Rhodoligotrophos appendicifer: one gene and its partner. Each later gene encodes a partner of the first gene's protein in a complex. Links are inferred from orthologs where the notes say so. Each region holds a gene or a part of one and is shown in the gene's direction. Other genes may lie near its edges. The genes, in order: trxA and trxB.

What was found.
Region 2: the proteins of trxA (region 1) and trxB are in contact, whole or in part, in a crystal structure (PDB 1F6M), measured with the Escherichia coli proteins. The link is inferred for Rhodoligotrophos appendicifer from one-to-one orthologs.

Annotation. Positions count from the first base shown.
Region 1 is NZ_VHKL01000001.1:295,785-298,738, forward strand. It holds trxA (thioredoxin), read left to right. Parts: upstream 1-1,286; coding sequence 1,287-1,622; downstream 1,623-2,954. Other genes in the region: FKM97_RS01355 (HlyD family secretion protein), read right to left, coding at 1-147; FKM97_RS01360 (hypothetical protein), read left to right, coding at 303-497; FKM97_RS01365 (L,D-transpeptidase), read left to right, coding at 563-1,147; FKM97_RS01375 (bifunctional folylpolyglutamate synthase/dihydrofolate synthase), read right to left, coding at 1,702-2,954. UniProt on the Escherichia coli protein: Participates in various redox reactions through the reversible oxidation of its active center dithiol to a disulfide and catalyzes dithiol-disulfide exchange reactions.
Region 2 is NZ_VHKL01000004.1:476,610-485,593, forward strand. Bases 2,896-5,761 are described here. They hold trxB (thioredoxin-disulfide reductase), read left to right. Parts: upstream 2,896-3,774; coding sequence 3,775-4,749; downstream 4,750-5,761. Other genes in these bases: FKM97_RS11715 (hypothetical protein), read right to left, coding at 2,896-2,993; FKM97_RS11720 (Lrp/AsnC family transcriptional regulator), read right to left, coding at 3,119-3,595; FKM97_RS11730 (LysR family transcriptional regulator), read left to right, coding at 4,829-5,716. In the rest of the region: carB (carbamoyl-phosphate synthase large subunit), read left to right, coding at 1-2,048; transcription elongation factor GreA, read left to right, coding at 2,192-2,671; more of FKM97_RS11715, read right to left, coding at 2,715-2,895; FKM97_RS11735 (arginase family protein), read left to right, coding at 6,298-7,383; FKM97_RS11740 (efflux RND transporter periplasmic adaptor subunit), read left to right, coding at 7,578-8,693; FKM97_RS11745 (efflux RND transporter permease subunit), read left to right, coding at 8,697-8,984.

The DNA of each region.
Region 1 (2,954 bases):
CGAAAGTACGAGCACGTCGGTCGCCACATAGGCGTCCCATGTATAGGCGACGAAGGTGGTGATGATCTCGTAGGCGAGCAACAGGATGCAGAGCAGTCCAATGACCGATAGGCTGACATGCTTGGCGACGAAAGCTCTCAATCCCAACGTCCGCTCTCCAACCCGACCACTCGAACAATCTCCACTTTTGTTACCCTATCGTTTGGTAATGAAGTCTCTCCAAACATGTCCGTAGGAGGCAGGATTGCGCAAGCTCCCATGCTATATTCGATCTCGATTTGGACAGAGGATGGAGATGGGTTGTGTTTGATCGCTTGGAGGCCGAGCTTTCCCTGCTGCTGACGCAAATGGAGAATCAGCCTGAGGACCGGCATGAGATGTATTTGTCACTGCGGGAAAAACTCAACGAAATGAGGGCTTTCGGCATGCCGGTACCGGATGATATTCTTGAGTTGGAGCGTGCGCTGGAAGCAGAGTTCTTGGAAACGAAGATGTGACTGCGCTCTGTTTGACAACGGCGCTAGGAAGATCTCACCGCGATTTGGTGCTGAGGGGAATTGAGATGATACGGGGTTTATGTGCAGCTTTTCTTTGCGCATTGGTAGTGACGGTAGCGTTCTGGAGCAGTGGGGCATCCGCCCAGTCGGTTCGGTTCAACTTCAACACGGAGAGCCGTGGACTCGACAAGAAGTTCCAGAAGCAGATGGTCGCGTATAACGGCCGGGAGGCCCCCGGCACGATTATTATCGACACGAAGAATCGTTTTTTGTTCCTGGTGATGCCCGGCGGTCAGGCCATGCGCTACGGCGTTGGCGTGGGTCGCGACGGCTTCGCATGGTCGGGTGAAGCAACCATCGAGAGCAAGCAGGAATGGCCGAAATGGTTTCCTCCGAAGGAAATGATCGCGCGTGATCCGAAGCTTGCGCCCTATTCCACGGGCATGGCCGGCGGACCCGAGAACCCTCTCGGAGCCCGCGCGATGTACTTGTACAAGGATGGCAAGGACACCCTGTTCCGCATCCACGGCACGTCGCAGCCCTGGAGCATCGGCCAGAGCCTTTCGAGCGGCTGCATCCGGCTGCTGAATGAGGATGTCATAGACCTGTACGAGCGTGTTAATCTCGGCACGACGGTGGTTGTGCAGTAGCCGGCTCTGTTCACCTCCAGCAATGCGCTCCGTTCAGGGACGCATTGCATTTCCGGTTCTTGATCGGTTGCCGGTGAGCACCTAACTTTGACCTATGTGCGGCGCACAATGCGTCGGGAATCGTTTACGAGGTAAATTGATGGACGCGCTCAAGTCAGCCACGGTCAAGGTGTCGGATGCCAGCTTCGAAGCTGATGTTCTCAAATCGACCAGTCCGGTCGTTGTGGACTTCTGGGCTGAGTGGTGCGGTCCGTGCAAGATGATCGCTCCCGCGCTCGAGGAAATCGCCAGCGAGCTCGGCGACCGGTGCAAGGTCGTGAAGATCAACATCGACGAAAACCAGATGACGCCGTCGAAATACGGTGTTCGGGGCATACCGACCTTGATGCTGTTCAAGGATGGCCAGGTGGCTTCCACCCAGGTAGGCGCGCTCCCCAAGGGCAAGATCCTCGAGTGGATCCAGAAGTCGGTCTGACTTCTAGTCTCGGCCGGACAGCCGATCGCTTTCGGCTAGCAGTGGGGGATGACGGGTAGAAATCCGCATCCCTGCTGCCCTATGAACCTGCCTCTGCAACGCCCTCATGAGCCGCGAGCACGTGGCCCGCGAGATAGAGCGAACCGCAGATCAGCACGCGCGGTGCAGTGTCAGTTCGGGTGGCCTCGCGCCACACCTTCGACAAGGCATCTTCCAGCGAAAGCGCCGCCTCACTGTCGAAACCCGCTTCAGCAGCGATTTCTGCCAGGATCGCGCCCTCCAGGGCATTGGGTTCCCCGGGAATGGTCAACGTAATCACGCGCTTTGCAAGTCCTGCAAACGAGGCGATGAAGCCGCTGGGATCCTTGGTGTTCAGCATTCCCCAAATCAGTATGAGCGGTCGGGACACCCTCTCCTCGATCTCCGCTAAACTCGCCGCAAGGACTCGCCCAGCGGATGCGTTATGTCCGCCGTCGAGCCACAACTCTGCGCCGGTCGGCAGGAGGGCCAGCAAGGGCCCACCATTGAGACGCTCCAGCCGCGCGGGCCATTCGGCGAGCAACAAACCCTGCTCTATCTGGACCTCGCCCACTTCGGGATCGCCTAAGGCGCGGACTGCTGCGATTGCAGCACCCGCATTGTCGAGCTGAAACCGTCCGGCCAGGCGGGGCAAGGGCAAGTCCAACAAGCCATGCATGTCCTGGTAGACGAGGCGGCCATGTTGTTCGAAGGACTGCCAGTCTTGGCCCGAAATGAGGAGCGGCGTTCCGGCTCTGTCTGCCGCTCGCTCGATGGCCTCAAGTGACTCATCCGCTTGCGGCGAGATAATGCAAGGACGGTCCCGCTTCATGATGCCGGCCTTCTCGCCGGCGATTTCGGCAAGACTCTCGCCCAGGAACTGCTGGTGATCATAATCGATCATGGTGATGACGCTCACCGCCGGATCGACGACATTGGTCGCATCCAGGCGCCCCCCGAGCCCGACCTCAAGGATCAGATAATCTGCCGGTTGGCGGGAAAAGGCCAGAAACGCCGCAGCCGTCGTGATCTCGAAGAAGGTGATCGGCTCCCCATCGTTGATGGTTTCGCACTCCTCCAACAAGGCACTCAGCCTCTCATCGGTGATGAACGTGCCGCCGCCGTTCTGTCCCAACCTGATCCGCTCATGGAAATGCACGAGATGCGGCGAGGTATAGACATGGACGGACTTGCCGGAAGCTTCCAGCATGGCCCGCAGGAAGGCCACCACGGATCCCTTGCCATTCGTTCCCGCGACGTGAATGACCGGCGGCAACTGCCGCTCTGGATGGCCCAACCTCTCCAGGATCCGCC
Region 2 (8,984 bases), on another replicon or contig:
GCTTGAACGAGATCGAGATCGAAGGCATCGGCCAGGGCGACGACAAGAACGCCATTCGCGCCGCCCTCGGTCGCCCCACCCCGGATCGGCTCATCAAGGTCGCCCAGGCCCTGCGCCTCGGCGTGCCGCACGAACAGATCCACGCCTCCTATCCGATCGATCCCTGGTTCATCGCCCAGATCCACGAGATCGTGCAGATGGAGGAGAAGATCCGGTCCCAGGGCCTGCCGCAGGACGCCTTCAATCTGCGCCGCATCAAGGCCATGGGCTTTTCCGACACGCGTCTGGCCGAGTTGGTCGGCGCCACCGAGGCCGAGATCCGCACCCACCGCCATGGCTTGGGGGTCCATCCCGTCTACAAGCGCATCGACACCTGTGCGGCCGAATTCGCATCGCCCACCGCCTACATGTATTCCACCTACGAGACCGGCCTTCCCGGCGATGATGGCGACGAGGCCGCGCCCTCCTCGAGGGAGAAGGTGATCATTCTCGGCGGCGGCCCCAACCGCATCGGCCAGGGCATCGAATTCGATTATTGCTGCTGCCACGCCGCCTTTGCCTTGGGTGAGATCGGCCTCGAATCGATCATGATCAACTGCAACCCGGAAACCGTGTCCACCGACTACGACACCTCCGACCGGCTCTATTTCGAACCGCTGACCGCCGAGGACGTGCTGGAGATCATCCGCGTCGAAAATCAGTCGGGCCGCGTCAAGGGCGTGATCGTGCAGTTTGGCGGCCAGACGCCCCTGAAGCTGGCGAGCGCGTTGGAGGAGGCCAATGTGCCCATCCTCGGCACCTCCCCGGATGCCATTGATCTCGCCGAGGACCGCGACCGCTTCAGCGCCCTGGTCCAGAAGCTGGGCCTGCGCCAGCCGCGCAATGGCATCGCCTCCTCGGCCGAGGGTGCCCGCCGCATCGTCGAGGAGATCGGCTATCCCGTGGTCATTCGCCCCTCTTACGTGCTGGGCGGCAGGGCCATGGAGATCGTCCATGAGCCGGCCCAGCTGGAACGCTACATGACCGAGGCGGTCGTCGTCTCCGGCGACAGCCCCGTTCTCATCGACAGCTATCTCCGCGACGCCATCGAGATCGACGTGGACGCGCTGTGTGACGGCACCGACGTCTTCGTCTGCGGGATCATGGAGCATATCGAGGAGGCGGGCATCCATTCCGGCGACTCCGCATGCTCCTTGCCGCCCCATTCCATCGGCCCCGACACCATCGCCGAGCTCGAGGTCCAGACCCGGGCGCTTGCGAGAGCCCTTGATGTCGTGGGCCTGATGAACATTCAGTTCGCCATCAAGGATGGTGAGATCTATCTGCTCGAGGTCAACCCCCGGGCGAGCCGTACCGTCCCCTTCGTGGCCAAGGTGATCGGCATTCCCATTGCCAAGATCGCCGCGAAGCTGATGGCGGGGGCGAAGCTGAAGGATTTCTACCTCAAGGCCCCGGTCTATGATCATGTGGCCATCAAGGAGGCCGTCTTCCCCTTCGCGCGCTTCCCCGGTGTCGACACGGTCCTCGGGCCGGAAATGCGCTCCACCGGTGAAGTGATGGGCCTTGATTTCGATTACGGCACGGCCTTCGCCAAGAGCCAGCTCGGCTCGGGCACGACCGTGCCGACCTCGGGCACGGTATTCGTGTCGGTCCGCGACGAGGACAAGCCTCGGATCCTCTCCGCCATTCGCAAGCTGCGCGATCTCGGCTTCTCGATCATCGCGACAGGCGGAACCCAACGCTACTTCATGGAAAACAGCATCGACTGTGAAAAGATCAACAAGGTTCTCGAGGGCCGGCCTCACATTGTCGATGCCATGAAGAACGGCCGCGTGGCTCTTGTCTTCAACACGACCGAAGGCACCAAGGCGCTATCCGACTCGCGCTCGATCCGCGGGGCCGCCCTTTATCACAAGATCCCTTACTATACGACGCTTGCAGGCGCGATCGCTGCAACCGAGGGGATTGCGGCTTATAAGGCGGGCACGCTTGAAGTGCGGCCGCTTCAAGATTATGTTGCCGCGAGCAGGCAGCACACTGACGCTTGAGGTGGGCTGGAGAGCTTTGTTGCACCGTCTTGCGAATTTGCGCATAGTTGGTGCTTAAGCTCCTCATTTCCTCAAATCACCGATTGAGAAGCAAGGTGGCGACAGCGTCGCACCGAACAGGTTTGAAGTGACGGACGATGATGATGGACAAGGTTCCGATGACCGCGAATGGCCACGCAGCGCTGCTTGATGAGGTCAAGCATCTGAAAACGGTCGAGCGCCCGCGAATCATCCTGGCCATCCAGGAAGCGCGTGCGCACGGCGACCTTTCGGAGAATGCCGAATATCACGCCGCCAAGGAGCAGCAGGCCTATATGGAGGCGCGTGTCGCGGAGCTTGAGGACAAGCTTTCGCGCGCTGAGATCATCGACGTCTCGAAGCTCTCCGGCGACACGGTGAAGTTCGGGGCCATCGTCACGGTGGTCGACGAGGACACCGATGAGGAGGCTGCCTACCAGATCGTCGGCGAGTTCGAGGCCGACGTGAAGCAGGGCCGCATCTCCATCACCTCCCCGATTGCGCGTGCGCTCATCGGCAAGGGCGTCGGCGACACCGTCGAGGTGAACACTCCCGGTGGCGGCAAGTCCTATGAGATCCTCAAGGTAAGCTACAACGGCAACTGAGCCGTCTTGCTCGGTCTCCTCGATCAGGCTGCCGCGATGGCCTCTACCATACGTGCAGCGCGGCCTGGTCGACCGTCGGCTTCGGCTCGGCGGCTGCTGTACAGGCATCCAGATCGCAGTCGAGCGGCTCTGGCTTGGGCGGCGGCGCCAGATCCGCCGGCTCGTCGCCGCGTTTGAATGCAGCCGCCGCCGCCATCTTTTTCAAGCAATCCGCAATCGTCGAGCGCAGCCCTTGGGCTGACTTCGCCGCTGCCGCATTGGTCCTCTGCAGCGTCTGGATGAGATTGAGGTTCTGCAAGAGGGCATCCGTTGGCTTTGCCATGGCCGTTCCTTGACGATTCTATGATCAGGACCGAATCCCCAGTCTTGGATCGGCTGGCGGAGCCTCTGACCGCCTTGCGGCCTAAATCGGGCTGAACCTGGGCTCAAAGATGCAGGGTGCAGAGGTCAGGCTTTTGTGATCGGCACCCCGGGCTCATATTTCGTCACCCCGAGCACGAGCCGGGTTTTGACGCTGGCGACATTCGGCAAAGCCGTGAGGTCCCCGACAAAGGCTTGGATGTCCTGCACATGCGGGGCCACGCATTTCAGGAGGAAGTCGCTCTCCCCGGAGACCATGTAGGACTCGCGCACGATCTCTGAGGCCGCCACGGTATCGCCGAAGGCCTGCAGATCGGCTTCGGCTTGGCTGTGCAGCCCGACCATGGCGAACATGGTGACTTCGAAGCCCAGCGCCTCGGCGGAGAGGATGGCGCGGTAGCCGGTGATGTAGCCGGCCTCTTCCAGGGCCCGCACCCGCCGCAGGCAGGGGGGAGCGGAAATGCCCACCCGGCCTGCGAGCTCGATATTCGTCATCCGTCCGTCATCCTGCAATTCTAGCAGAATGCGGAGATCGACCTTGTCGAGCTTGCCCTTCCGGCCCATGTGACCCCTCGGGCGATTCGCCCCGCTGTCGATTGGCCGCTTTATAGGCAGCTTGGGGCCCCTGCGCTATCCCTAAGCAGCTCTGCGCGGCCGAGCACGGCGTTCACCCTAGGCGGTGATCGTCCCTGGACAGGACCTCTGGCGCAGCTTACATCTCGGAGCCTAGGGAGCACGCTGCTATGACTATGACGCATGCTAAATTGGTCATTCTGGGCTCGGGCCCGGCCGGGTACACGGCTGCCATCTATGCTGCCCGCGCAATGCTGGAACCAATTCTCATTCAGGGGATTCAGCCTGGGGGTCAGTTGACCATAACGACCGATGTCGAGAATTATCCGGGCTTCGCCGATGTGATCCAGGGACCTTGGTTGATGGAGCAGATGCAGCGTCAGGCGGAGCATGTGGGCACCCGCATCGTCTCCGACCACATCATGCGCGTCGACCTCTCCCGGCGCCCCTTCGAGCTGGAGGGCGATTCCGGCCACCTCTATCGTGCCGACAGCCTGATCATCGCCACCGGCGCCCAGGCCCGCTGGCTCGGCCTTCCCAGCGAGGAGGTGTTCAAGGGCTTCGGTGTATCGGCCTGCGCGACCTGTGACGGCTTCTTCTTCCGGGGCCGCAAGGTGGTCGTTATTGGCGGTGGCAATACTGCCGTAGAGGAGGCTCTCTTCCTCACGAATTTCGCCTCCGAAGTCATCCTCGTCCACCGCCGCGACAGCTTGCGCGCCGAGCGCATCCTGCAGAACCGGCTGGCCGACAATGCGAAGATTACCCTGCGCTGGAACGCCGAGCTCGAGGAAGTGCTGGGCACCGAGAACCCGCGCGGCGTGAGCGGCGTGCGCCTGCGCGATGTGAACACGGGTGAGACCGAGGACGTGACCTGCGACGGCGTGTTCATCGCCATTGGCCACCAACCGGCGACCGAGCTCTTCCGGGGCCAGGTTCAGCTGCGTCCCTCGGGCTATATCGAGACGCGGCCCGGCACCACGAAGACGAACATCCCCGGCGTTTTTGCTGCCGGCGACGTCACCGACGAGACCTATCGCCAGGCCGTGACGGCGGCGGGCCTTGGGTGCATGGCGGCCTTGGATGCCGAACATTTCCTCGCCGCCGTCGGCGAGGCCGAGCCATATGCCGAGGCCGCCGCGGAGTAGGCCGGCACAACAAGAAGATGGGCGCATGAAACTGCATGATCTGCCTGCCACCACCGATATCCCGGCCTCCGCCCGTCCCATGGACTGGGACAAGCTCCGCATCTTCCACGCCGTAGCCGATGCCGGTAGCTTCACTCATGCGGGACGCGACCTGGGACTGTCCCAATCCGCAGTCAGCCGGCAGATCAGCGCTCTTGAGGCCGATCTGCGGGTGCCGCTCTTTCATCGCCATGCGCGGGGCCTGATCCTCACCGAGCAGGGCGAGCTGCTGTACCGCACCGCCCATGAGGTCTTCACCAAGCTTGCTGCCGCCCAGACGCGGCTCATGGACTCCAAGGACAAGCCCTCGGGTCATCTGCGCCTCACCACGACCGTCGGCTTGGGTTCTGTCTGGCTCACGCCCCGGATCGGCGAGTTCATGGAGCTCTATCCTGAGATCAGCGTCGAACTCATGCTCGACGATCGGGAACTCGACCTCGGAATGCGCGAGGCCGACATCGCCATACGTATGCGCAGGCCGGTGCAGCCCGATCTGATCCAGCGCAAACTCTTCACCGTGCACTATCATCTCTATGCAGCAGCGGAATATGTCCGTCGTCATGGTGCACCGCGAACGGTGAGCGAACTGGACGATCACATGGTTCTCGCCTTCGGTCACGCGCCCACCTATCTGGCCAATGTGAACTGGCTCGAACATGCCGGCCGGCCCCCCGGCAGCCCTCGCGCTTCGGTACTTCGAATCAACAATGTCTATGGCCTGCGCCGGGCGGTTGAGGCGGGGGTCGGCATCGCCTCCCTACCCGATTATGCAGTGGGCCGCGACAGCGGTCTCATCCAGGTGATTCCTGAGGCGGAGGTGCCTGAATTTGACACATATCTGGTTTATCCTGAGGAGTTGAAGACCTCGAAGCGGGTGGCTGTGTTTCGGGATTTCATCGTCACCAAGGCCAAGGAATGGCAGTTTTGAGGCCCTTGTGACGCGCGTTCAGGAGCATCTTTCGCCGCCCCTCGTCACCCACCCTGATGAGCAAGGTTCTGTTTTCAAATGTCTTTTCAAACTGACAAGAAGGGCTGAACAGTTCAATTGTGCAGCGCCGAAGTCTCTACCACAACAAAGTTGACGTTCGCGTAAAGATCACGATTTTAGCCATGCCGCCGCCGCATGGCTACCATGTTCAACGTTTGCTTGTTAATCGGGCGATCATTGCGCAAATTATCACCACGCACTCGATAGAGCGCGTGAAGCGGAAATTACTCCCTCCCCTTACTTTCCGCTTGCTGGTCAACCGTTCCCCTCACCCCAGGTTGGCCCAGCGTGCCCTGGCTAGGGCATCAAGGGACTTAAGCCGGATCCTAACAGATCCGGCTCTTTTCTTTTTTGGCCCCTTTTCCGGAGCCTTCAAGCGTCCGCGCATCGTGGACACGAACCTGCTGCTCCCCTCATTCCCCGCAAGCCTCTGCCCCCGCGCGAAATTTGCGCATGACAACGCGCCAATCCTGAGCGGTAATCCGTCCTCAGCGCCGGCAGCGCAAGGAGAGGACACGGACATGGCTTACCCGAGCTGGCAGGAAATTCGGAAAGGGTCGATCGACAACACCTATTCCTTCATGAACCCCTGGTATGTCCCGATGATCGCCGCCGACATGCCGACCTTCATGGCGCGTCCCCATGCGACCACGCCGGAAGAGCTTGCCGGCGCCGATGTGGTCATCATCGGCGCACCCTATGTCGCGGGCTGGGGCGGTTATATGGGCGTCGATGCCGAGGAATGGCTCGCCGCCCCCAAGCGCATCCGCCAGCAGTCGATCCGCTACGGCTCGGGCTATATCCAGGACTTCGACCTCGATGTCTTCGAGCATCTGAAGGTCGTCGACTATGGCGATGCGGATATTCCGCCGGAATGTCTGGTCGCTCCCACGGCGGAAAATGTGTTGCGCGCTCAGGCGGCCGTGGAGAAAAAGGTGAATGACGCCATGGCCGCCGGCGCCGTGCCGGTGGTGATCGGCCAGAACAGCCCCTGCGGCTCCTTCGCCATCGCCAAGGTCGTCTCCGAGCGCACCAAGGGCAATGTCGGCTGCGTGTCCCTCGACACCCATTGGGATATCGCGCCCATGGACAAGCTCACCATGGACCCGCGCATCGCCGGCTCCGATTCCTGGAAATACAAATGCTACGAGCTTCTCGACAATTTCGACCAGCGGCACCTCGTCGAGATCGGCGAGCGCGGCATGCACGAGAACAAGGACATGGTGCGGATGTTCCTGAGCAAGGGCACCCACTTCTATCCCATGTGGAAGATCCGCTCCGGGCTGGGGATCGAGGGCCTGGTGAACGAGCTCCATCACGCCTATGACGGGACCGACGCCGTCTATTGCCACTGGGACATGGATGTCCTCGGTGGTGCCGGCCCGGCGCCGGGCGACATTCTGGGGGAATTGGCCGAGCCTTTCGGCATGTCGGATTACGAGGTCATCCGCCTCGCCCATGAAGTCGGCCGCCGCGGGCTTGCAGCCCTCTCCTTCATCTGCATTCCGCCCGGTTCGGCCGCGACCTACCGGGTCCTGGTCTATGTCATCATGTATATGTGCGCGGGCCTCGCCATGCGGAAGATCGCGGCAGCATCCGAAAAATGATCGATGGACCGGCCATCCTGCCGACGGGCGCGATGGAGTGCGTGGAAAGCCTGACCGGCCGGCGGTGGTCTAGACTTTGGGGGAGGTGGCACAGAATGTGATCGCCATGTCCCCGTCGAAGCATGTAAGCTCACCGGGAATTCAGGCGCGCGAGTGGCGTTTTGGTCCGTCATCCAGGAAAGTTGAGAGGCAGCGTGTTGGTCGTGGCAGCGGCCTTGAGCCTTTGCCTCCTCACGGGCTGCGACGAGAAGACGACGGAGGCTGCCGCCGCCCCGCCGCCAGCGGTCTCCGTTCAGGCGGCGACCACCAAGGGCGTCGCCTGGGAGTTCCAGTTCGTTGGCCGCATCAAGGCCATTGAGCAGGTCGAGACCCGGGCGCGTGTCGAGGGTTTCCTGGCGAAGGTTCTGTTCCGCGAGGGACAGGATGTGAAGGCCGGCGACATCCTCTACCAGATCGAGAAGGACCAGTATCAGGCGCTTGTGGAGCAGGCCCAGGCCGATCTCGTGGCGGCCCAGGCGGTCGTGGTCAATGCCCAGCTGAAATACGACCGCTCCTTCGGCCTGCGCAAGACCGACAGCGTCCCCCAGTCCAGCGTCGATCAGAACAAGGCTGACCTCGACAGCGCCAAGGCCGGCGTCCTTCAGAAGGAGGCCATCCTCAAGCAGGCGCAGATCAATCTGAGCTATACCGATATCGCCTCGCCCATCGACGGCCGCATCGGGCGGACCACCTATACCCAGGGCAATCTGGTCAACGCCGCATCCGGCGTTCTGGCGACGATCGTGAGCCAGGATCCGATCTACGTGCTGTTCCCCGTCGGCGTCCGCCAGCTCGAGGAAATTCGCAAGAACCGTGCGCTTCCCGATGGCGGCCAGGCGAAGATCGAGATCATGGTCCAACTGCCCAATGGCGACGAATATCCCCATCGTGGCATCTGGAACTACACCGATCCTCAGGTCGACCAGCAGACCGACACGATCAACATGCGCGCGACCTTGCCCAATCCCGACCGGCAGTTGGTCGATGGTGAGTTCGTCACCGTTTCGCTGCGGGCCCGGCAGCCCGAACCCCAGCTGGTCGTTCCCCAGGCGGCCCTGCAGACCGACCAGGCCGGCTATTACGTCATGGTCGTCGGCAGCGACAACAAGGTGGAGCAGCGTCGGGTGCAGACCGGGCAGACCCAGGGCACCGACGTGGTCGTTAATTCCGGCATCAAGGACGGCGAGAACATCATCGTCGAGGGGGTTCAGAAGGTGCGGCCCGGCCAGACGGTGACCGCCACGACCCTTGCACCCGAACAAGGCGCCTGAGGCGTGATCTCGGCCGTTTTCGTCGATCGGCCGCGCCTTGCTTTCGTGATTTCGATCGTCATCACCCTGGCCGGGCTGATTTCGATCTTCACCATCCCGGTGGCGCAGTTTCCCGACATCGTCCCGCCCCAGGTCACCGTCAGCGGCACCTATCCGGGCGCCGACGCCGAGGTCGTGGAGCAGACCGTCGCGCAGCCCATCGAACAGCAGATGAACGGCGTCGACAACGCTCTCTACTACCAGTCGACCAGCGGTGCCGATGGCAGCTACAGCCTCAACGTCACCTTCGCC